3 regions of the Rhodococcus sp. T7 genome follow, and region 2 is predicted to be linked to each of the others. Evidence: riboswitches for the same ligand, from Rfam matches in the RefSeq annotation. Region 2 holds a riboswitch; each other region holds the start of a gene.
What was found. Region 2 has a riboswitch for thiamine pyrophosphate ahead of thiO (glycine oxidase ThiO). Riboswitches for the same ligand answer to the same signal wherever they lie in the genome.
Positions count from the first base shown of each region.

Region 1: it holds a riboswitch for thiamine pyrophosphate, as region 2 does, so the genes downstream of both, MLGJGCBP_RS39655 (3-oxoacyl-ACP reductase) here and thiO (glycine oxidase ThiO) in region 2, are expected to answer to the same signal.
Region 3: it holds a riboswitch for thiamine pyrophosphate, as region 2 does, so the genes downstream of both, MLGJGCBP_RS05360 (TenA family protein) here and thiO (glycine oxidase ThiO) in region 2, are expected to answer to the same signal.

Region 1 covers NZ_WXYH01000370.1:17,069-24,770, forward strand. Annotated here, with positions in the region: gene MLGJGCBP_RS39640 (oxidoreductase) at 1-520, shown strand, start outside; gene MLGJGCBP_RS39645 (organic hydroperoxide resistance protein) at 542-964, opposite strand; gene MLGJGCBP_RS39650 (MarR family winged helix-turn-helix transcriptional regulator) at 967-1,419, opposite strand; TPP riboswitch at 1,493-1,597, shown strand; gene MLGJGCBP_RS39655 (3-oxoacyl-ACP reductase) at 1,647-2,411, shown strand; gene MLGJGCBP_RS39660 (LLM class flavin-dependent oxidoreductase) at 2,413-3,708, shown strand; gene MLGJGCBP_RS39665 (CitMHS family transporter) at 3,793-5,238, shown strand; gene MLGJGCBP_RS39670 (hypothetical protein) at 5,259-5,444, opposite strand; gene MLGJGCBP_RS39675 (histone-like nucleoid-structuring protein Lsr2) at 5,586-5,927, shown strand; gene MLGJGCBP_RS39680 (C40 family peptidase) at 6,010-6,414, opposite strand; gene MLGJGCBP_RS39685 (hypothetical protein) at 6,700-6,921, shown strand; gene MLGJGCBP_RS39690 (FHA domain-containing protein) at 6,918-7,702, opposite strand, start outside.
Region 2 covers NZ_WXYH01000110.1:6,015-13,716, reverse strand. Annotated here, with positions in the region: gene MLGJGCBP_RS12950 (ABC transporter ATP-binding protein) at 1-551, opposite strand, end outside; gene MLGJGCBP_RS12945 (thiazole synthase) at 665-1,432, opposite strand; gene thiS (sulfur carrier protein ThiS) at 1,425-1,649, opposite strand; gene thiO (glycine oxidase ThiO) at 1,652-2,719, opposite strand; TPP riboswitch at 2,718-2,830, opposite strand; gene thiE (thiamine phosphate synthase) at 2,855-3,553, shown strand; gene MLGJGCBP_RS12925 (NUDIX hydrolase) at 3,554-4,312, opposite strand; gene MLGJGCBP_RS12920 (hypothetical protein) at 4,436-5,818, shown strand; gene MLGJGCBP_RS12915 (glutamate ABC transporter substrate-binding protein) at 5,815-6,789, shown strand; gene MLGJGCBP_RS12910 (serine/threonine-protein kinase) at 6,798-7,702, shown strand, end outside.
Region 3 covers NZ_WXYH01000034.1:1,594-9,295, forward strand. Annotated here, with positions in the region: gene MLGJGCBP_RS05335 (alpha/beta hydrolase) at 1-806, opposite strand, end outside; gene MLGJGCBP_RS05340 (WS/DGAT/MGAT family O-acyltransferase) at 985-2,343, shown strand; gene MLGJGCBP_RS05345 (ABC transporter ATP-binding protein) at 2,356-3,168, opposite strand; gene MLGJGCBP_RS05350 (ABC transporter permease) at 3,161-3,982, opposite strand; gene MLGJGCBP_RS05355 (ABC transporter substrate-binding protein) at 3,960-5,018, opposite strand; gene MLGJGCBP_RS05360 (TenA family protein) at 5,003-5,725, opposite strand; TPP riboswitch at 5,719-5,814, opposite strand; gene MLGJGCBP_RS05365 (NUDIX hydrolase) at 5,872-6,549, opposite strand; gene MLGJGCBP_RS05370 (carboxylesterase/lipase family protein) at 6,662-7,702, shown strand, end outside.

The DNA.
Region 1 (7,702 bases), on a different contig from region 2:
GACCGGACTGCTGCTCGGCAAGATCACCGACCGGGTCGCCACGATGTCGAGTGCGGCACATCAGGCCGGGACGATCCACCTCGACGATCTCAACTGGGAACACCGCAAGTACAACCGCTGGAGCGCGTACGGGCAGTCGAAACTCGCGAATCTGCTGTTCACGTACGAATTGCAGCGCAGGCTGGCCGCGGCGGGGTCGCCGGTCAAAGCGGTGGCCGCGCATCCCGGCTACGCGTCGACCAATCTGCAGGCGCACACCGAATCGGTGCAGGACAAGCTGATGGCAGTCGGCAACCGGATCTTCGCGCAGTCGGCGGAGATGGGGGCGCTGCCGATGTTGTTCGCGGCCACCGCCCCCGACGTGATCGGCGGCAGTTACATCGGGCCGGACGGCCTGTTCGAGCAGCGGGGCCACCCGAAGGTGGTGGGCTCCAACAAGAAGTCGCGGGACGAGCAGACCGCGAAGGGTCTGTGGTCGCTGTCGGAGGACCTGACGGGCGTCGAGTACGAGTTCGGGTGACCCGACGCCCGCGCAGGATGCTCAGTCTTCGGTGACTTCGAGGGTGACGTCGACGTTGCCGCGGGTGGCGTTGGAGTAGGGGCACACCTGATGTGCCTTCTCCGTCAGTTCGAGTGCCTCCGCGCGCGGCAGGTGGGGGAGGGACACCTCGAGGGTGACGGCGAGGCCGAATCCGCCGCCGTCCGTGGAGCCGATCCCGACGCGGGCGCCGACGGCCGAGTCGGCGACATTCGCCCCGGCCTGACGGCCGACGAGCTGGAGTGCGGAGTGGAAGCACGCCGCGTATCCGGCGGCGAACAGCTGCTCGGGGTTGGTGCCGTCGCCCGATCCGCCCATCTCGGTGGGGATGGCGAGGTTCAGGTCGAGCCGGCCGTCGGACGTGCGGGCGTGGCCGTTGCGGCCTTCCCCGGTTGCGAGGGCTTCGGCGGTGTAGACGATCTTCATGGTTACTTCTCTCCTGTTGGGGTTGCGAAACTGTGGAGCGATTCGGTGAGGCGCGACAGGGTGTCGCGCAGGGCGACGAGTTCGTCGATGCCCATTCCCGTCGAGCGGGCGAGTTCGGTGGGGATGCCTTCCGCGGCGGCGCGGAGGCTCGCGCCCTTCTCGGTGAGGTGGATCCCGACCCGGCGTTCGTCGGCCGACGAACGCCTCCGTTCGACCAGGCCCAGCGCCTCGAGCCGCTTGAGCAGTGGCGACAGGGTGCCGGTGTCGAGGTCGAGGGCGTCGCAGATCTCCCGCACCCCGCGACCGTCCTGTTCCCAGAGGACCAGCAGCACGAGGTACTGCGGGTAGGTCACGCCCAGCGAGTCGAGCATCGACCGGTATCTCGCGGTCATCGCCCGGGAGGCCGAGTACAGCGCGAAGCACACCTGGCGGTCGAGGGCGAGGTTGTCGGTCACCTCTGAATGGTTGCACACAACTAGGTTGTGCACAACCAAGAAATCGGAAACGGTGTTTGCCCTTACACTGTTGGCCAGTGACACGGGGTGCTGCCCGGCGAGGATCCGGACGGCTGAGAAGACACCCGTCGAACCTGAACTGGGTAATGCCGGCGAAGGGATGTCGCGGAGACGGCCGTATGCGCTCATCCGATGTCTCGTCGCCGACCGATTGGAAGGTGACAGCAATGCAGCTCGACAAGCAGATCGTCCTGGTTACCGGCGGTGGCCGGGGCCTCGGTTCCGCCATCGTGCGGTCGTTCGCGGCGCAGCACGCGCGGGTAGTCGTGAACTACCGCAACAGCCGGGGTGCGGCGGAGGAACTCGCGGCATCCCTGGGTGCGGACCGCGCGGTCGCGCTCCAGGCGGACGTCACCGATGCCGCGCAGGTGGCAGCACTGTTCGCCGCAGCGGAAGCGCACTTCGGATCGCCGGTGACCACCGTGATCAACAACGCCCTCGCCGACTTCTCCTTCAACGGCGACGCACGCGACAAGGCGGACGTCATCACGTGGGAGGCCTTCGACTCGCAGTTGCGCGGCAGCGTGCAGGCGACCCTGAACACCACGCAGGCCGCGCTGCCGGGCATGCGCGCGCTCGGGTTCGGCCGCATCGTGAACATCGGAACCAACCTGTTCCAGAACCCCGTCGTCCCGTACCACGACTACACCGCCGCCAAGGCCGCCGCGCTGTCGCTGACCCGCACTCTCGCCGCCGACCTCGGGCCCGACGGCATCACCGTCAACATGGTCTCGGGCGGGTTGCTGCGCACCACCGACGCGAGCGCCGCCACCCCCGACGAGGTGTTCGACCTCATCGCGGCGAGCACTCCGCTGCAGCGGGTCACCACCCCCGACGAGTTCGCCGACGCGGTCCTGTTCTTCGCGTCCCCGTGGTCGCGTTCGGTGACCGGCCAGAACCTCGTCGTCGACGGTGGACTGGTCAAGGACTGACATGAGCGACGCCCGGCAACTGCACTTCAACGCGTTCCTGTTCGGCTGCGGGCACCACGGCGCCGCGTGGCGGCACCCCGCCTCGCAGGTGGAGCGGCTCAGCGACATCGCCTACTACGAGGAACTGGCGCAGACCGCGGAGCGGGGTTGCCTCGACGCCGTGTTCTTCGCCGACGGGCATTCGGTGCGCGACCCCGCGTCCGGGGGCATGTGGTTCCTCGAACCGCTCACCGCGCTGTCCGCGATGGCGCGGGCGACCGAGCGGGTCGGTCTCGTGACGACCGTGTCCACCACGTTCTACACCCCGTTCCACGCCGCGCGGATGCTGGCGTCGCTCGACCACATCAGCGGCGGCCGCGCCGGCTGGAACGTGGTGACGTCGATGTTCGACGCCGAGGCCCGCAATCACGGTCTCGAGGAGATGCCGCCGCACGACGACCGCTACTCGCGGGCCGCGGAGTTCGTCGAGGTGGCACTCGCGCTGTGGGATTCGTGGGAGCCCGACGCGCTCGTGCTCGACCGGGAGGGCCTCTTCGCGGATCCGGCCAAGGTGAACGCGGTCGGGCATCGGGGCAAGCATTTCCTCGTGGACGGTCCGCTGAACGTGCCGCACTCGCCGCAGGGGCGTCCGGTGCTGTTCCAGGCGGGCGCGTCGGATCAAGGCCGTGACCTGGCCGCCCGGTGCGCCGAGGGCATCTACGCCGTCGCCTACGACCTCACGGCCGCGCAGAGTTACTACGGCGACGTGAAGCGGCGCATCCGCGCTGCGGGCCGCGACGCCGACGCCGTGATCGTGATGCCCGGTCTCGTCACCTACGTGGGCTCGACCACTGCGGAGGCGCGCAGGAAGAAGTCGGAACTCGACGCGCTCCTGCCCGTCGAGCAGTCGCTGGCGCAGTTGTCGATGTTCGTCCAGCAGGATTGCAGCGCATGGGAATTGGACGCACCCGTTCCGGCGCTGCCGCCGCTGTCGGAGTTCACCGGACCGCAGGGCCGGTACGACACGATCCTGCGGATCATCGAGAAGGACCGTCCCACCGTGCGGTCGCTGCTGGGCACGCTGGCGGCCGGCGGCGGGCACTGCACCATGATCGGCACCCCGGAATCGATCGCCGACGAGATCGAGGTGTGGTTCCGCGGCGGCGGCGCCGACGGATTCAACCTGATGCCGCCGCTCTACCCGAACGGGCTCGCCGACTTCGTCGACGAGGTGATCCCCGTCCTGCAGAAGCGCGGGCTGTTCCGCGCGGAGTATGAGACGGAGACCCTGCGCGACCATCTCCGGGGTCGCCGGTAGTTGCCACCACAAAGAACACAACCTTCTCTAAGTACGCAACAGTGACTGTGAGCGTCCCTCCCCCCGACACTGGCTGTTATCGCGATCACATCGCGACTCGAGCTCGGACGAGGAGTGGCAATGCTGGTAGCGCTCGGCTTTCTGATGGTGGCCGTGTTCATGTTCTTGATCATGTCCAAACGGGCCACTCCCGTGGTCGGGCTGATCGCCGTCCCGGTCGCATTCGGCATCGCGGCCGGGGCGGGCCTCGGCATCGGCGACATGATCACCGACGGGATCAAATCGCTGGCCCCCACGGCCGCGCTGCTGTTCTTCGCGATCATCTTCTTCGGGATCATGATCGACGTCGGCCTGTTCGACCCGCTGGTGAAACTCATCCTCCGGCTCGTCCGCAACGACCCCATGCGGCTCGTCGTCGGCACCGCGGTGCTCGCGATGGTGGTGTCGCTGGACGGTGACGGATCCACGACGTTCATCATCGTGACGTCCGCACTGTTGCCGCTGTACATGAAGCTGAAGGTCAGCCCCGTCGTGCTCACGGTGGTCGCCGGCCTGGCGAACGGCGCGATGAACATCGTCCCGTGGGGTGGGCCGACGGTCCGGGCCGCCTCGGCGCTGGGCATCTCCCCGTCCGACGTGTTCGTCCCGATGATCCCGTCGCTCGTGGTCGGACTGATCGTCGTGCTGCTGTTCGCCGTGCAACTCGGCTACAGCGAACGCCGCCGCATCGGCACACTCGAACTCACCGACGAGCGCCTCCTCGTCGCCGCAGGCTCCGGCCTCCGCCGCTCCGGCTCGGGCTCGGGCTCCGGGGGCAACGGTGACGCACCCCGGACGGGTGGCGGTTCCGGCGACGCCGGTTCGGACGACGGCCAGGGCTTCGCCGACGGCCTCGACCCCCAGCGGCCCACGCTGCGACCGAAGCTGTTGTGGTTCAACATGCTCGTGACCGTGACGCTGCTCGTCGTGCTCGTGATGGACGTGCTGCCGATTCCGGTGCTGTTCATGGTGGCCGCGGCGATCGCGCTGACGGTGAACTTCCCGCGGGTCAAGGAACAGCAGGAAGCGATCACCCGGCACTCGTCGAGCATCGTCTCCGTCGTCGCGATGGTGTTCGCCGCGGCCGTGCTCACCGGCGTGTTCCAGGGCACCGGCATGGTCGAGGCGATGGCGCAGTGGCTGCTCGAGATCATCCCCGCCGCGCTCGGACCGCACCTGGCCGTCATCACCGGCATCCTGAGCCTGCCGTTCACGTTCTTCATGAGCAACGACGCCTTCTACTTCGGCGTCATGCCCGTGCTCGCCGAGACGGCGTCCACGTACGGCATCGAACCGGTCGAGATGGCCCGCGCGTCCATCACCGGCCAGACGTTCCACATGCAGAGCCCCCTCGTCCCGGCCATCCTCCTGCTCGTCACCCTGGCGGGTGTCCCGCTAGCGGACCACCATAAGAAGGTGCTGTGGCGCGCGGCGCTGGTGTCGCTGTCGATGCTGGTGGTCGGCGTGATCCTGGGGCAGATCCCATGGTGACGTAGTCGTCCGCCGGTGACTTAATCGGCGGAGTCGGACTCGGTGTCGGTGGCGGGCCCCTCGGGGGTTGCGCCACCTTCGCCGCTCCAGTCGGCGCCGGAACCCTTGTCGTCCTCGGCCGGATCGGACACCACGTCCTTGTCCGCGCCGGGGGCGCCGCTGTCGGTGGTCGTCGTCTTCGGTCCGGAATCGTCCTTCGCTGTCATGTCCGACGAATACCCCGACATCAGGGTCTGCCAATCAGACGCTCGCAGGTCCACAGTGCGAAAAGCCCCGTCGGGGATTGGCAGGTGAACAATACTTCGACGTAGTGTTCCCCGGGTTATCGACGATGAAGGAGTGGAACTGTGGCGCGCAAAGTTGTTGTCGAACGCATCGACGACATCGACGGAACTCCGATCAAGAACGGTAAGGGGGAGACCATTCCGTTCTCAGTCGACGGCGTCGACTACGAGATCGATCTGAAGCTCAAGAACGCCAGGGAATTCCACAAGACTCTCGAGTTCTACATCGAGCATGCAACTCGGGTCGGGGGAAGGAAGCGCCGGTCGACCACTGCGGTGGATCCGTCGCAGGGCCGTGGGCAGGCGAAGGAAATCCGGGAATGGGCGACGGCGCAGGGCTACGAGTTGTCCGCGCGCGGCCGTATTCCCGCCCAGATCGAGGAAGCGTACAACGCGGCGCACTGAGATCGCGTCGTCGCGGGCGGTCGAAAAAGGGCCCCCAGCCGCCCCCGACCGGGTCGGCTGGGGGCGGTCTCGGACGCAGCCGTCAGTATCGCCGCGCTGCGTGAAACGACATGGAGTTCAAGGCCACTCGCGTGACCGGCCGACCCGGAGCCGGGGCGTGGACGACGGTGTCGTCGCCCGCGTAGATCCCGGCGTGGCCGCCCCCGTAGAAGAGGACGACGTCACCGGGCTGCAGGTCGTCCCGGTCGACGGCGGTTCCGTGCAGGAGTTGCTCGTACGTGGTGCGCGGAACCGATACGCCCGCCTGTTTGTACGCCCACTGGACGAGACCGGAACTGTCGAACGCGCTGTGGTCGCCGGCGCCGCGGGTGCAGGCGATGCCGATTCTGGTGGTGGCGGCGCGCAGGGCGTGGCGTCCCGGCCGCACCGGGTCGGCGCGAAACGTCTGAACCAGATGAAGCCCGTGGTTTCCGGTGTGGGGGTTCATGCCGTCGGTACTCCAGTGCGCTCGGTGTGGTGTCGCGTCTGCGGGGCGCGCTCTGATTACAGGGTGGCCCCGACACGGGCCGGGCGCACCGGCCGAATTACCTGGATACGTGCCTGTCTTCCCTCGCTCTGCCGCCGGGTTCGAGGGTCGGTGACAGAATTATTCGATCTGGTCGGTTTGGTACTCGCGAGTAGTGGATGCTGCTAATAACCTCGAGTAGGTAATGATTCTGCAAAGAGGAGTGGTCCGCTGCGTCCTGTGGGCTGGGATGGAGGAAGGCGGACGATGACGATCCGACAAACCGCGAACTGTGCCTTCGGCGTCGCCCGCCTGGCGTTCGATGCAGCCGCCGCCGTCCTGTCCGTTGCCGTGGCCGTACCGGTCGCCTTCGTCGCGGGCGAGGCGAGAACGATGGCCCACACGGCGAGAGGCGACATCACGCCGGCCCCCGAAAATTCGGACCGGGAGCACGTTCACGACCTGGGGACAGTCGTCGAACTGAGCTAGCCGGCCCGGCGGGAACGCCGGAGTCGGAGCCGGGCGTAGGTGACGACCCCGAGCACACCACTGATGAGCACCAGCATGGCGATGCTGAGCAGCCACCACGACGCGGCGTGCTGCCACAGTGTGTCGGGCTCGGTGCCGGTGGCGTTGGTGCGCAGGTCCACCGTCGAGGCGGAGGCCGCGAACCCCCAGCGGGACGGGAAGAGCCACGACAGCTGTTCGAGGACCTTGCGTCCGGTGATGGTGATCAGTCCTCCGCACATCACCAACTGCACCATGATCGTGACCACCAGCATCGGCATCACCTGCTCGTTGGAGCGCGCCACCGAGGACAACGCCAAACCGACGAGGACGCAGGAACAGGTGGTGACGGCGATGTCCACGATCAGTTCGACGGAGCCCGAGGGGATCAGGCTGCCCCGGCCCGGAAAACCCTTGCCCACGAACACGATCGCCACCATGATCACCGACTGCACGATCGCGGCGGCGCAGAACACGACGATCTTCGCCGTCAGGTAGGCGGACGGGAGCAGCCCGGCGGCGCGTTCGCGGTGATAGATCATGCGTTCGCCGACCAGGTCGCGGATGGTCAGCGAGCATCCCATGAACGCGGCGCCGAGGATCAGCACGACCAGGATCTGGGTGAGTTCGCCGGACTCGTCGAGGCCGGACGGGCCGAACCCGGTGTCGCCGGGCACGAGCACGGCCAGCCCGCCGAGCACGAACGGCAGCAGGGACAGGAAGATCAGGTACCCCCGGTCGGCGCGGATCAGCCGCACCTGGC
Region 2 (7,702 bases):
CTCGACACCAGCACGGTGCGGCCCTCTGCCGCGAGGCGCTGCATGAACTTCCGGATCCAGACGATGCCCTCCGGGTCGAGCCCGTTCACCGGCTCGTCGAACAGGAGCACCTTCGGGTCGCCGAGCAGCGTGGCGGCCAGGCCCAGTCGCTGGGACATGCCGAGCGAGAACCCGCCTGCCTTCTTCCCCGCCACCTCGGTGAGCCCGACGAGGTGCAGCACCTCGTCGACGCGGCTCTTCGGCAGCGAGTTGGACGCCGCCATCCACTGCAGATGGGCTCGGGCCGAGCGGTTGGGGTGCACCCACTTCGCGTCGAGCAGGGCCCCCACCGTCCGCAACGGCTGCACCAGGTCGCTGTACGGTTTGCCGTCGATCAGCGCGCTGCCCGCCGTGGGGCGGTCCAGCCCGAGGATCATGCGCATCGTCGTCGATTTGCCTGCACCGTTCGGACCGAGGAAGCCGGTGACCATACCCGGCTTCACGTTGAACGTCAGGTTGTCCACCGCCTTCGTCGCACCGAAGGTCTTTGTCAGTCCCCTCACTTCAATCATGATGAGAAGGATGCCGGAACCTGCGGCCGGCGCGCATCGGCCGCAGGTCTACTCCCGACTCGTCCCCTGGTACCGGTCGGACCCTGAACCGGACCCCGACGCGACCCCGAGATCTACGACGACGCCTGCGCCCAGAACCGCTTGGGGATGCGGCCCGCGTGCCGGGCCTCGTACCCCGCCACCACGGCCCCGCGCATCGCCGACGCCATGAGCGCCGGATCCTTCGCCCTGGTCACCGCGGTGGCAAGCAGGACGGCGTCGCAGCCGAGTTCCATCGCGAGGGTCGCGTCGCTGGCGGTCCCGATGCCGGCGTCGAGGATGACCGGTACCCCGGCACCGTCCACGATCATCTCGATGTTGTGCGGGTTCGCGATACCGAGCCCGGTGCCGATCGGCGAACCCAGCGGCATCACGGCCACACAGCCGACGTCCTCGAGCCTGCGGGCCAGGACCGGGTCGTCGGTGGTGTACGGCAGGACGACGAATCCGTCGTCGACCAGTTGCTCGGCGGCGCTGACCAACTCGATGGCGTCGGGCATGAGGGTGCGTTCGTCGGCGATGACCTCGAGCTTCACCCAGTCGGTTTCGAGTGCCTCCCGGGCGAGTTGCGCCGTCAGCACCGCCTCCGCCGCGCCGCGACAGCCCGCGGTGTTGGGCAGCGGCGCGATGTCGAGCCGGCGCAGCAGGTCCAGCACCCCGGTGCCACCCACGGCGTCGACGCGGCGCATCGCGACCGTGGTCAGCTCGGTGCCGGACGCGACGAGCGCCTCTTCGAGCACCGTCAGGTTGGCGGCGCCGCCGGTGCCCATGATCAACCGTGAACCGAACGTGCGGCCCGCGATCGTGAGGCCCTTCTGCACGCCGGGAGTCGTGTCAGCCACCCTGCACCGCCGTGAGGATCTCGATCTCCCAACCCCGGACCACGAACTCGTCCCACCGGGCGCGGGGGAACACGGCGCCGTTCACGGCCACCGCGATGCCCTTGGTCGGCAGGTTCAGCGCCTCCAGCAGCCCGGTGACGGTCAACGGTTCCGTGAACTCGTGATCCTCGCCGTTGACGCTGATGCCGATCGGCACCACTACTTGCTGCTCACTCATCTCTACCTCGCTACTTTCTCGAAACGTTCGGGGTCGGCGGCTTTCGCCTCGACCAGTGCCGAGCCCTCCAACAATGCCACCGTCGCGTCGGCGGTCACCGGGGTGAGCAGGATGCCGTTGCGGCCGTGTCCCGTCGCCACCACGACCCGATCGGACACCCGGCCGATCAGCGGCAGGTTGTCCGGGGTCATCGGACGCAGACCCGCCGAGGTCTCACGCAGTTCGTACTCGCCGATGGCGGGCATCAGCGCCTCGGCATCCGCGATCAGGTCCCGCACACCGGCCACCGTGACCTGCGTGTCGTTGCCCGATTCGTACTGGGTGGCGCCGACGACGATGCCGTCCGCGCGCGGCACCAGGTAGGCGGGCCTGCCGTGGACGCTGCCCCGGATGGTCCGGCCCGGCGCCGGGGTCACCCCGGGACGGGCCCGCAACCGCAGGATCTCGCCCTTCACCGGTCGCACCGGAAGTCCCGGCCACAGTGCCGGTGACGCGATGCCCGCGGTGACGACGATCTGGTCCGTGCCGAGGCCGTCGAGACTGCGCACGGCCTCATCGATCAGCTCCACCCCGGCGTCGACGGCGCACCGCTGCAACGCCTGCAGGAGCAGCCTGTTGTCGACGGCCAGTTCGTCGACGGCCAAGAGCCCCAACCGGACTCCGCGACCCAGCATCGGCTCGAGGGCGCGGACTTCGGCGCGATTCAGGATCTGCAGATCCCGGCCCTGCGCCCCCACCCACTCGGCGATGGTCCGGAGATCTTCGGCGTCGGCGCCGTCCAGCGCGACGGTGAGCGAACTCTCCGACGTGAACAGGTCGACGCCGGCCCCGGCCTCCAGTTCCTTCCCGAATTCGGGCCACCGGTCGAGCGACGCGCTGCCCAGTTCGAGGACGCTCTCCTCACCGGGCCAGCCCTCGGACAACGGGGCGAGCATGCCGCCCGCCACCCAGGACGCTCCCGAACCGATCGACGGGTCGTACAGCTTCACCGACCAGCCGTTGCGGGCTGCTCGCCACGCAATCGACAGGCCGATCACTCCGCCTCCGACGACGGATACCGATCTCGCCATTGAACTCCACCTCACTTCCTGCGCCGGCATGATCCGGGTCAGGTATGACGGTCGGGCTCGGCGTGAGCCCCTCTCAGCCCCACGTTCCCCGGGACTCCCGTGTTGCACTTTCACCGTAGAGGCTACCGTCATGCCGTGACCACCTCGCATCACAGCAACCTCACGGACCGTCGGCGCCGCCTCGGAACAGCACGTTTGTACCTGTGCACCGATGCTCGGCGCGAGAAGGGCGACCTGGCGCAGTTCGCCGAGGCCGCGCTGTCCGGCGGCGTCGACATCATCCAGCTCCGCGACAAGGGCTCGGCCGGTGAGAAGAAGTTCGGCACGATGGACGCCAGGGACGAACTGGCGGCACTGTCGGTGCTCGCGGCCGCGGCCAGGCGGCACGGGGCGCTGCTCGCCGTCAACGACCGGGCCGACATGGCGCTGGCCGCTGGTGCCGACGTCCTGCACCTCGGCCAGGGCGACCTGCCCGTCCCCTACGCGCGGACCGTCGTGGGTTCGGATGTCCTGATCGGCCGGTCCACGCACAGCCGCGCCCAGGCCAGCCTCGCGGCGATCGAGGACGGCGTCGACTACTTCTGCACCGGACCGGTGTGGGCGACCCCCACCAAGCCCGGACGGACCGCGTCGGGCATCGACCTGGTGCGCTCGACCGCCGACTCCGCGCCGAACCGCCCGTGGTTCGCGATCGGTGGCATCGACGAGTCCCGGGTTCCGGAGATCCTCGCCGCGGGCGCCGATCGGATCGTCGTCGTCCGGGCCATCACCGAGGCCCGCGACCCGCAGGCCGCGGCGCGCTCACTGTCCGCCCTGCTGCAGCAGAACGCGTAGTTACGCCTGCTCGAGCCAGTCGCGCACCGTGGCGGGCGGCAGGATCACGACGGTGGCGGGCAACTGTTCGATCAGGTCGGGGTCGGTGGTGACGACCGCGGTCACCGTGCCCAGCGTGGTGCCGTGACCTGCGGGTTCGGCGAGGCGACCGACCGCGTCCAGTGCCTCGAGCACCTCGATGCGCGGCAGCCACCCGTAGGTGCCGCCGGGCAGGTGCACGGTGCGGGGCAGCGCCCTCGACAGTTGCGCCGGCGCGCCGCTCTCACCCAGCACGTCGTGCCGGTCGAGCAGCAGTCGCACCTCGGTGGTGCGTAGTTGCGGCCACCCCGCTTCGAATCCGGGGTGTAGTGGCAGCCCGGCGACGTCGGTTTCCCGCACCCAGCGCAGTTCGGTGCTCTCACCGTTCGCGACGGTGGGCAGTGGACGCTCGGCGTCGGCGATCACCGTGGTGTAACTCCAGCCGCTCGCGGCCTTCATGGTGACGACCTCCGTGCGGACGCGGATGGTCGCACTCTCGATGCCGGCTTCCTCGTGCGCCTCGCGCACCGCGGCGTGGGTCGTGGTCTCGTGGCTGTCCCGGGCACCGCCGGGCAGCGCCCACGTCCCGCCCTGGTGGCTCCAGGCCGCACGGTGCTGTAGCAGCACGGCCGGCGTCTCGTCCGGGAGCGGCGCACGCAGCAACAACCCGGCCGCACCGTGCTTGCCCCAATGACGACTGCCGTCCGGCCCGGTCGCCCAGCCGTCACCGTCACCACGCATCGACTACCCCTGTCCGACCTGATGGGTCTCCCTGCAGTTCCCTCACACTAACGGTTTCTGCCGGAAGTGCCCGATATCCCCGGTCACCGACTCCTGCTTATATGCTCCCCACAAGGTGCAGCCGTGACACGGGAGGGGTGCGACGTGGTTCTGCGTGAGGCGCCGTCGATCGAACCCCACGGCAGCCGCGCCCTGTCTGCCGCCGCGGACGACGACGTCGACCCCGCTGTGGCACGTCGTAAGGAACTGCGTGCGTTCCTGGCGTCGACACCCGCCAAGCTCACCGCCCTCGGCGCGCTCCTGGTGCTGCTCACCCTGACCGCCGGTCTCGTGGCCGCGTCGTCGGTGAACAGCAGGGAGGCCACCCTCGACAGCGTCCTCGCCGAGACCGAACCGCTGTCGTTCTCGGCGCAGAACCTCTACAGCGCCCTGTCGGTGGCGGACGCCGCGGCGACGACGGCGTTCATCTCCGGCGGTCTCGAACCTCCCGAACTCCGGGACACGTACGCGCAGGCGCTCGGCACGGCCTCCTCCGACCTCGTGTACGCGTCCGGCGGGCTCGCTGCAGGCGACGTGGACAGCAGGCGCCTGCTCGCCTCCATCTCCACCGACCTCAGCGTCTACTCCGGTCTCGTCGAGACCGCGCGGGCCAACAACCGCACCGGTCATCCCGTGGGCGCGGCCTACCTCAGCGAGGCGTCGACGCTGATGCAGACGAGCATGCTGCCGAAGGCCCAGGAGTTGCACGCCCGGCAGGAAGCGGACGTCGCGGACATCCAGCGCGACTACTCCCGTCCGCCCTGGACGGCGCTGATCCTGGTCCTCGTCGCACTCGTCGCACTGCTCGTCGCACAGGTCGTCCTCGCGCGGCTCAGCAGGCGCACGTTCAATCTCGGGTTGATCCTGGCGTCGTCGTGCACCGCCATACTCCTGGTGTGGATGCTCGTCGCCGGGGTGGTCTCCTCGGTCGACACCAAGCGCGCGCTGACCCAGGGTGCCCGCCCGATGCACGAGTTGACCGCGGCGCGCATCCTGGCGCAGCAGGCCCGCACCGAGGAGACACTCAAACTGGTCCGCCGGGATTCCAACGGCGACTACGACGCCGCCTTCGAGGACAAGTCCGGTCAACTCGACACCCTGCTGTCGGGCTATCCGCACGACGGCGACCGCGCGGTCGGCCACGACGACGTGGCACGGGCCGAGGAGGCCTGGAAAAGCTGGTCGTCGGCGCACGATCGCATGAACGAGATCCTCGCGAAGGGCGACTTCGTCTCGGCGGCAACGGTTGCGATCGGGCCGGGACCCTCGGATTCCGCGGCCCAGTTCGATGCCGTCGACGACGCGCTCACCGACGGCATCGGGACCGCCCGCGACCATCTGCGGTCGAACGTCGAATCCGCAGCCCGGGTGCTCACCGCGCTCGGCTCCGGCGCCGTCGTCCTCACACTCGTCGCGCTCTGCGGAATTATCATCGGGTTGTGGCCCCGGTTGAGGGAATACCAGTGAGGCGGCACCGGGTCGCGCTGGTGCTGTTGGCGGCCGCGTTGCTGATCGGCGGGTGCGCGGAGGCCGCCCCGGAGCACGTCGGATCCCCGAGCGTGTCCTACACCGAACCCCCGCTTCCTGCCGCCGCGGCACCGGCCCCCGAGACCAGCGCCGCCCCGCCTACTCCCGAGAAGGACTGCGGCGATCCCACCGCGAGCCTGCGCCCGTTCCCCGACACCGACACGCCGATGCCGACGGTCGACGCCATCCGCGCGCGGGGACGTCTCGTCGTCGGACTCGACACGGGCAGCAACCTGATGAGTTTCCGCGATCCCGCGACCGGCGCCATCGAGGGCTTCGACGTCGACGTCGCCCGGGAGATCTCACGAGACCTGTTCGGCGACCCGGACCGGCTCGACTACCGCATCCTCACGTCGGCGAATCGTGAGAAGGCGCTGCAGGAGTCGATGGTCGACATTGTCGCGAAGACGATGACCATCACCTGCGACCGCAAGGAACGGGTGGCGTTCTCCTCCGAGTACTTCGCGGCGCAGCAGCGGGTTCTGGTCGTGAAGGGCTCCCCGATCCGCAGCGCCGCCGACCTGGACGGAAAGCGGGTCTGCGTCGTCCGCGGCACGACGTCGCTCACCCGGTTGCAGAAGGTCGCGCCCACCGCCGAGATCCTCACGGTCCCCATGTGGTCGGATTGCCTGGTCGTCCTGCAGCAGCGGCAGGTCGACGCGGTGACCACCGACGACACGATCCTTGCCGGCCTGGCGTCCCAGGACCCGTACCTCGAGATCGTCGGGGACAGCATGGGCGCCGAACCGTACGGAATCGGCATCACCAAGACGAACGAGGACCTCGTGCGGTTCGTCAACCGCACGCTCGAACGGATCCGCGGCGACGGAACCTGGACCAGAATGTACGACCGGTGGCTGTCGGTGCTGGGCCCGTCCCCCGCCCCGCCATCCGCCGTGTACCAGGACTGAGGGGACGCATGCCGCAACATTCGAAGAACCCCGAGTCCACCGACCCGGACCTGGCCACCCAGGCCGCCGTCCGGGAAGAACTGGACCAGGCCACGCGAGCCGCAGTCCGGGAAGAACTGGACGAGGCCACGCAGGCAGCAGTTCGGGAAGAACTGGACGACGGGCCGGCCACCCAGGCTGCTTCGCCGACGTCCCGGCCGTCCGGTGCGTCCGGCACCGGTCGCTCGACGCGCTCACCGCGCACCCGATCCGGGCAGCGCCTGCGTCTCGGCGGCGGACTCGTCGAGGTGCCCGTCGTCAAGACACTCGACCCGGCGTCGGCGGTGATGACCGACCCGAAGGTCCCTGAGGCCAAGCGCTTCTGCTGGAAGTGCAACAAGCCGGTCGGCCGCGGCGGCCCCACGTCCGAGGCCTCCGAGTTCGGTCTGTGCCCTTCGTGCGGAGCGACTTTCGACTTCCGGCCCCTCCTCGAGCCGAACGACCTCATCGGCGGCCAGTACGAGGTGCAGGGCTGCATCGCGCACGGCGGCCTCGGCTGGATCTACCTGGCCATCGACCGCAACGTCAGCGACCGGTGGGTGGTTCTCAAGGGGCTGTTGCACTTCGGCGACGCCGAGGCTCAGGCCGTGGCGGTGGCCGAACGTCAGTTTCTCGCGGAGGTGGCGCACCCGAGCATCGTGAAGATCTTCAACTTCGTGGAGCATCCCCGGGCGGACGGGACGCCGATGGGCTACATCGTCATGGAGTACGTGGGCGGTCATTCGCTACGCGACGTCCTGTCGACGCACACCCGGCCCGAGCGTATGCCCGTCGAGCAGGCCATCGCGTACGTGCTCGAAATCCTTCCCGCGCTGGCATATCTGCACTCCACCGGTCTGGTGTACAACGACCTCAAACCCGACAACGTGATGGT
Region 3 (7,702 bases), on a different contig from region 2:
ACCATTTCCTGCGACCCGGTCTGGATCAGCGCCGGCGGCATGGAGGCGAGGGAGCCGTCCACGGGTGACGTGGACGGCTCGTGCCCGCCCCGGGTGTCCAGGCGTTCGATCAGCCTGGACAGGGCACCGACCGCGCGTTTGGGGAAGACGGCGCAGAGGTCGGCGTTGGGATGGGCCAGCTTGTTCACCGGGTCGAGGTCGGTGAGGGGCGACAGGGCGACGTCCGCGGCGGGCCGCGGCAAACCCTGACGGAGAGCTTCGAGCGTCACCATGAATGTCAGGAATCCGCCCGCCGAGTCGCCGGCGACGACGATGCGGTCTGCGGTGTACCCGTGCGCGAGCAGCCACCGGTACCCGTCGACGCCGTCCTGGACGGCCGCGCGGATGGGGTTCCGCGGAATCATCCGGTACTCGACATTCAGCGTCGACGCCTGGGACTCCGCCGAGATCCGGGACACCATCTGGCGGTGCGAGTTGATCCCGCAGCACAGGAACGCCCCGCCGTGGAGGTAGAGGATCGCCCGGTCGCCGAGCTCACCGGGAGGCCGGATCCACTCGGCGCGGCAGTGCGGCAGCCGGACGGGCCTGCGCTGGGTTCCGTGGATGGGGCCGAGCGAGTACCCGAACAGGTCGACGACTCCGGTGGGCCACGGCAGTTCGGGGTAGCGTGCCCACCCGTCGAGGAACGGCCGGACCGTGCGGCGGAGGGTGTGTGCGAGGGCCGCCGACTGCAGGCTGGTCCCGGCGAACTCCCGCCGCGTCACCGGGAGCGGTGACGGGCAGAATTCGTAAGTCGCAGTGCTCATTGTCTGCCTCCGTCCCGGCCTCGGTGCCCTTCGACGTGCTGCCTTCAGGTTTGCCACCTCGTTGCGCCGTACGGTCTACATCGAAGTAGGTCGCACGGACGCTACGCCCGACGTAGCATCCAGGCGGAAGTCGTAATGGGATAGTGACCGAGCGGGGGTGAACGTCCAGGTGGGGATCATGCCGGTTACCGATTCGATATTCCTTCTCGGCGAATCGCGAGAGCATCCGATGCATGTCGGGTCGCTCGAATTGTTCACACCGCCGGAGGATGCCGGACCGGACTACGTGAAGTCGATGCACGACACACTGCTGAAGCACACGGACGTCGACCCCACGTTCCGGAAGAAGCCGGCGGGCCCCGTCGGCAGTCTCGGGAACCTGTGGTGGGCCGACGAGGCGGACGTGGATCTCGAATACCACGTGCGTCATTCGGCCCTGCCTGCGCCGTACCGGGTCCGGGAATTGCTGACGCTGACGTCCCGGTTGCACGGCACGCTCCTGGACCGGCATCGCCCGCTGTGGGAGATGTATCTGATCGAGGGACTCTCCGACGGCCGGTTCGCGATCTACACCAAACTGCACCACTCGCTGATGGACGGGGTTTCCGGGCTGCGGCTGCTGATGCGGACGCTGTCGACCGACCCGGACGTGCGCGACGCGCCGCCGCCGTGGAACCTGCCGCGGTCGGCGTCGGCGAACGGAGCCGCCGCCCCCGACCTCTGGTCGGTGGTGAACGGGGTCCGCCGCACGGTCGGCGACGTGGCCGGTCTCGCGCCGGCGTCGCTGCGGATCGCCCGCACCGCGATGGGTCAGCACGACATGAGGTTTCCGTACGAGGCGCCTCGCACGATGCTCAACGTCCCGATCGGTGGCGCGCGCCGGTTCGCCGCGCAGTCGTGGCCGCTCGACCGGATCCATGCCGTGCGGAAGGCGGCCGGGGTCAGTGTCAACGACGTCGTGATGGCCATGTGCGCCGGGGGGCTGCGGGGCTACCTCGAGGAGCAGAACGCGCTGCCGGACGAACCGCTGATCGCGATGGTTCCGGTGTCGCTGCGCGACGAGCAGAAGGCCGACGCCGGCGGCAACGCGGTGGGTGTGACGCTGTGCAACCTGGCGACGGACGTCGATGACCCGGCGGAGCGTCTGACGGCGATCTCCGCGTCCATGTCGCAGGGGAAGGAATTGTTCGGCAGCCTCACCTCGTTGCAGGCGCTGGCGTGGTCCGCGGTCAACATGTCGCCGATCGCCCTGACCCCGGTGCCGGGGTTCGTCCGCTTCACGCCGCCGCCGTTCAACGTGATCATCTCCAACGTCCCGGGACCGCGGAAGACCATGTACTGGAACGGGTCCCGGCTGGACGGCATCTACCCGACGTCGGTGGTGCTGGACGGGCAGGCGCTGAACATCACGCTCACCACCAACGGCGGCAACCTCGATTTCGGTGTTATCGGGTGCCGCCGCTCGGTGCCGAGCCTGCAACGCATCCTCCACTACCTGGAGACTGCCCTCGGTGAACTGGAAACCGCACTGCTGTGAGGCAGCGCGGTTTCAGCGTCTGCCCGACTCCTGCTCGACGAGGGCCCGCCGCGATTCCTCGTGCAGCACGCCGAGCAGTTCGTGTTCGACGTCCGCGAAGTCGGGCGACGTCATCATCGACAGTTCGCGGGGGCGGGGCAGGCCCACCGTCACCTCGCGGCGCACGGTGGCGGGCCGGGCGGACAGCACGACCACCCGGTCCGACAAGTAGACGGCCTCCCGGATGTCGTGGGTGATCATCAGCACGGTCCACCGGTAGCGCTGCCACACGTCCTGCAACCAGGTCTGCATCTCGGTGCGGGTCAACGAATCCAGGGCGCCGAACGGCTCGTCGAGCAGCAGCACCGGACGGTCCTGGACGACGGTCCGCAGCATCGCGGCGCGCTGCCGCATCCCGCCGGACAGCTGGCTGGGGCGGGCGTCCTCGAACCCGCCGAGACCGAAGACGGAGAACAGTTCCCGGGCCTTGTCCCGCGCCTGTTTCCGGGGCACGCCCTGCACCTCGAGTCCGAGGGTGGTGTTGTCGAGGACGCTGCGCCACGGGAACAGCAGATCCTTCTGCGGCATGTACGCGCACTTCGACGGGCCACTGCCCGCGGGACGCACGGGTTCGCCGCCGATCGTGACGGTGCCGGTGTCCGGTTGGTCGAGTCCGGCGAGCATGCCGAATGCGGTGCTCTTCCCGCATCCGCTGGGGCCGATCACCGACACGAACTCGCCCGGTTCGACGGTGAACGAGACGTTGTCGAGGACGGGACGGATGCCGCCGCGGACGGGGAATCCCTTGCTCAGTCCGGACAGTGCGACGCGCGCGGTGTCACTCATGCCGGGCCCTCTCGTTCTTGATCCAGGGGGCGACGACGCGTTCGACCGCGAATGTGAGCAGGTAGAGGCTGACGCTGATCACGGCGGTCACGAGCACCGCCGCCAGCACGAGGTCGGTGCGGAAGGAGTTCTTCTGCGTGGCCATGTAGATGCCGAGACCGGACGTGGCCCCGACGTATTCGGCGAACACGGCGCCCACCACGGCGTACGTGATGCCGATGCGCAGGGCGGTGAAGAACCGGGGAATCGCCGAGGGCAACCGGACGTAGCGGAATTCCTGCCACCGGGAGGCGCCCATGCTGCGCAACAGCGCACCCGCCTCCCGGTCGGCGGCGGCGAAACCCTCGATCAGGCCGATCGTCATCGGGAAGAACGTGGCGAGGGCGATCACGAGGACTTTCGGCAGCAGACCGAATCCGAACCAGATGATCATCAGCGGCGCGATCGCGATGATCGGCAGAGTCTGCGACACGACGAACAGCGGAACGAACGCGCGTCGCAGCCACGGCGAGAAGTCCACGAGCACGGCGAGAGCCCACGCGAAGAGCAGCGAGACGGCGAACCCGATCAGCGTCACCTGCAGCGTGGCGGAGGCGTGACCGGAGATGGCGTCCCGCGCCTTCCAGCCCTGCTGGACGACCCGCAGCGGCGACGGCAGCACCTGCGGCCGGATACCGCTGACCGTCACGTACACCTGCCACGCGACCACCAGCAGTGCCACGACCACGACCGCGGGCAGCACCCGCCGCAGCAGCGGGGACGTGCCCGGGGCCGGGGTCCGGACGGTCGGGTCAGGGCTGAGCGAGGTACTCATTGGTGAAATAGGTCGACCAGTCGGGTTCCGTGGTCAGCGGTGCCCCGTCGGGGCCGGTGAGCAGGCCGTGCTGGAACAGGAAACCGGAGTATCCCGCCCACTGCTCGGCCGTCTGTGTCCCGACCTTTCCGGACGCGTCCTTCATGTACTGGGAGGACAGCATCTGCTGGCTCTCCCGCACGAGGGATTCGTCCGTGAAGGCGCCGGGATTGGCGTCGATCAACATCTGTGCGGCCTCGTCCGGCCGGTCGGCGGCGAACTGGTAGCCGCGCTGCAGGGCCTGGACGAACTTGCGGGCCTGCTCGGGGTGCTCGTCCATCCACTGCTCGTTGCCCTCGATGACGAGTGCGTACGCGTCCGGGAATCCGTAGTCGGTGTAGTGGAAGTAGCGCATCGGGGTGCCTCGGTGCTCGGCCTCGATGCCCTCCCAGCCGAAGAACGACACGGTGAAGTCGGCGGTGCCGGAGTACACGGCCTCGTACGCCGACGTGCCGAGCGTGACGGTGGTGAATTCGCCCTTGCCGCCGTCGTTCCGGATGATCTGCTTCAGCGTCTCCTCGCCGTCCGGGTCCGCGAAACCGGCGTAGATCTTGCCGTCGAGATCCCGGGGGCGGGTGATGTCGGGGCGATCCGCTTTCACCGCGATGCCCGTCGCCCAGTGCTGCAGCGGGGCCATGACCGATGTGGTCTGGGCGCCCGCGGCCTTCGAGAACGTCGCGGAACTCTGGAAGCTCACGCCGAACTCGGCGTTGCCTGCGTCGACGAGGGTGTCGGGCGAGGTGTCGTTGTACGGCAGCACCTGCACGTCGAGCCCGGCGTCGGCGAACCAGCCCTCCTGCTGGGCGACGAACAGACCGGTGTGGTTGGTGTTCGGCGTCCAGTCGAGTGCGAACCGGATGGTGTCGTCGGACTGCGAGTCGCCGGCGCAGCCGGTGAGCATCGACAGGGCCGAGACGAGGATGACGGCTGCGGTGGCAGCGCGCTTGGTGCGGGAGAAACGCTTGGTGCGGGAGAAAAGTGTCACGACGCCGGCCATTCCTGCTTGTTGAGTGCGGTGTCCCAGAACATGAGTTCGTAGCGGCTGGCGATCGTGAACGCCTCCACCATCGCCTCGCGCTGGGTGTCGGTCGCGGCCTCCGCGGCGGCGTCCACGAGTTCGCGGGCCTTCGCGACGGCGGCGTGGAACTCCTCCGCGTCGTACGTGGTCACCCACTGTGCGTACGGGTGCGACGGGTCGGCGGACAGCACCTCGCGGGCGCTCGCCGCCAGCCGGCGTCCCACGTCCGCGTAGATCCAGAAGCACGGCAGCACCGCGGCGGCGGACACCGCGTACGGCTCGGTGGCGGCGACGGCCGTCAGGTAGGAGATGTACCCGAGGCAGGCCTGCGAATGCTGCGGTTCGACGTCCGACGCGGGGAGTCGCCCGCTGGTCAGGAGGTTCTGGTGCAACGTCGCCTCGACCGTCGCGGCCTCGGCCGCCGAGCCGGCCCAGAAGCCGGCCTCGACGGGACCCGGCGCATGCGCGGCGACCAGGGACAGGGCCTTCGCGTACCCGGTCAGGTACAGGAAATCCTGCTCGATGTACGTGCGGAACACGTCCAGCGGCAGCGTTCCGTCGCCGAGGCGGCGCAGGAACTCGAGTTCGTCGATCGCCTCGCGCAGCACCTTGGTCCGGTCCCACAAGTGGTCCGTGAATCGGGCGTGCTGGCCTGCGCCCGCAGCACCTTGGACAGAGCTATTCACAACGTTGACATCCCTTCGTCAGCATTACCTGAGCAGGTTCCCGGGTGTGTTCTCAGCCCCGCCCGTGCGGAGCACCCCGTGTCAGAACAAGCCGACCCTAGCACCGGCCGTGCCGCGAACGGAAAGGCCCGGGTGGGTGGCCGGGCTCAGCCGGCGAGGAACGCGGCCGCGCCCGGCGGGAGGGCCGCGGGGCCGCGCCTGTAGATCTCGGCGGGCCTGCCCGTCCCGACGACGGCCATGTCGCCGGTGTGCTCGAGAGCGGGCATCATGTGCCGGCGGAACGAGTCCTTCGGGAGGGGGCGGCCGAACACCACCTCGTAGACCCGGCGCAGTTCGAGCACCGTGAACGTGTCGCCGACCAGCCCCGACGGGTCGACGGACCGCGCGTACCGCTCGCGCAGGTCGGCGACGGCGAGCGTGACGACGTCCGCGTGGTCGAACGCGAGGTGCTGCGTCACCCGGTCGCCGTCGACGGGGATCAGCAGGGCGTCGCGGGGGAGTGCCGTGCGGGGGAGTGCCGCCCCGTGTGTCATCGACAGCACCCACCCGCGATCGTCGCGGGCGGGGTCGTCGAACATTGCCAGCTGGTGGAACTCGGCGCCCGCCAGGCCGGCCTTGATCCGCAGGCACCGTTCGGCGGCGTCCCGTAGACGCTCGCCTTCGTGGAGGAAGGTGCCCGGAAGCGCGAGCCGGCCCGAACGGTGCGGGACCACAAGAACTTTCAGATCGGCGCCGTCCACGGTGAGGACGGCGACGTCGACCGCCACGGACGGCCGCGGATAGTCGAGGAGGCTCTTGCCCTCGGGATCGGTCGATGCGGCCACGGAGGAAATGTTAGCGCGCGGTTGATCTATGTCACGTTCGAACGGTCCTGCCTGCGCATCGTTGGTAGTTTGGCGAGAGATTCCCGTACGCGCTGCGTGAGGAGATTCGGCCGTGGATGTCGAGAAGTCAGGCGACACACTCGTCGTCCGCGCCCGGGACGGCGACGTGCGCGGCTACCCCGAAGGCGACGTCTACGCGTGGAAGGGCATCCCGTTCGCCGCGGCCCCCGTCGGCGATCTGCGGTTCCGGGCGCCGGTCCCGCCCGCCCCGTGGGACGGCGTGCGCGACTGCGTCGACTTCGGCCCGATGGCCCCGCAGGGCCACGGCACCGCCGTCCCGATCGACGCCGGACTCGAGATGGACGAGGACTGCCTGTCGGTCAACGTGTGGGCACCCCGGCCCGACGGCACCCCGCGGCCGGTGATGGTGTGGATCCACGGCGGCGCCTACTGCCTGGGAACCGCTGCTCAGGGCATCTACAACGGTCGGATCCTGTCCACTCTCGGCGACGTCGTGCTGGTCTCGTTCAACTACCGGGTGGGGGCGCTCGGCTTCCTCGACCTGTCGTCGTTCTCGACGGCGGATCGGGTGTTCGAGACCAACTGCGGGCTGCGCGACCAGGTCGCCGCCCTCGAATGGGTGCGCGAGAACATCGCGTTCTTCGGCGGTGACCCGGACGAGGTGACGGTGTTCGGGGAGTCGTCGGGAGCCGGGTCGATCACCACGCTGATGACGTGCCCGAACGCGGACGGGTTGTTCCACCGCGCGATCGCCCAGAGCCCACCCGCCACGTCGGTGTACGGCAGCGAACGGGGGGCCACCGTCGCGAAACAGTTCCTCGACATCCTCGACGTGGAACGCGACCGCATCGACACGCTGCTGCGCCTCCCGTACCGCACGATCATCGAGGCCAGCGACACGCTCGTCAACGAGGTCCCGACGAAGATTCCCGGCACACTCGCCATGGCGCCCGTGGTGGACCGCGACTTCCTGCCCCGCTACCCGGTGGCCGCGTTCCAGAAGGGCTACTCCCACCGCATCCCCCTCATCATCGGTTCCAACAAGGACGAGTCGTCGATCTTCAAGTTCATGAAATCGCCTCTGCTGCCGGTCACTTCGGATTCGGTGCAGGAGATGCTGCGGGCGATCGCG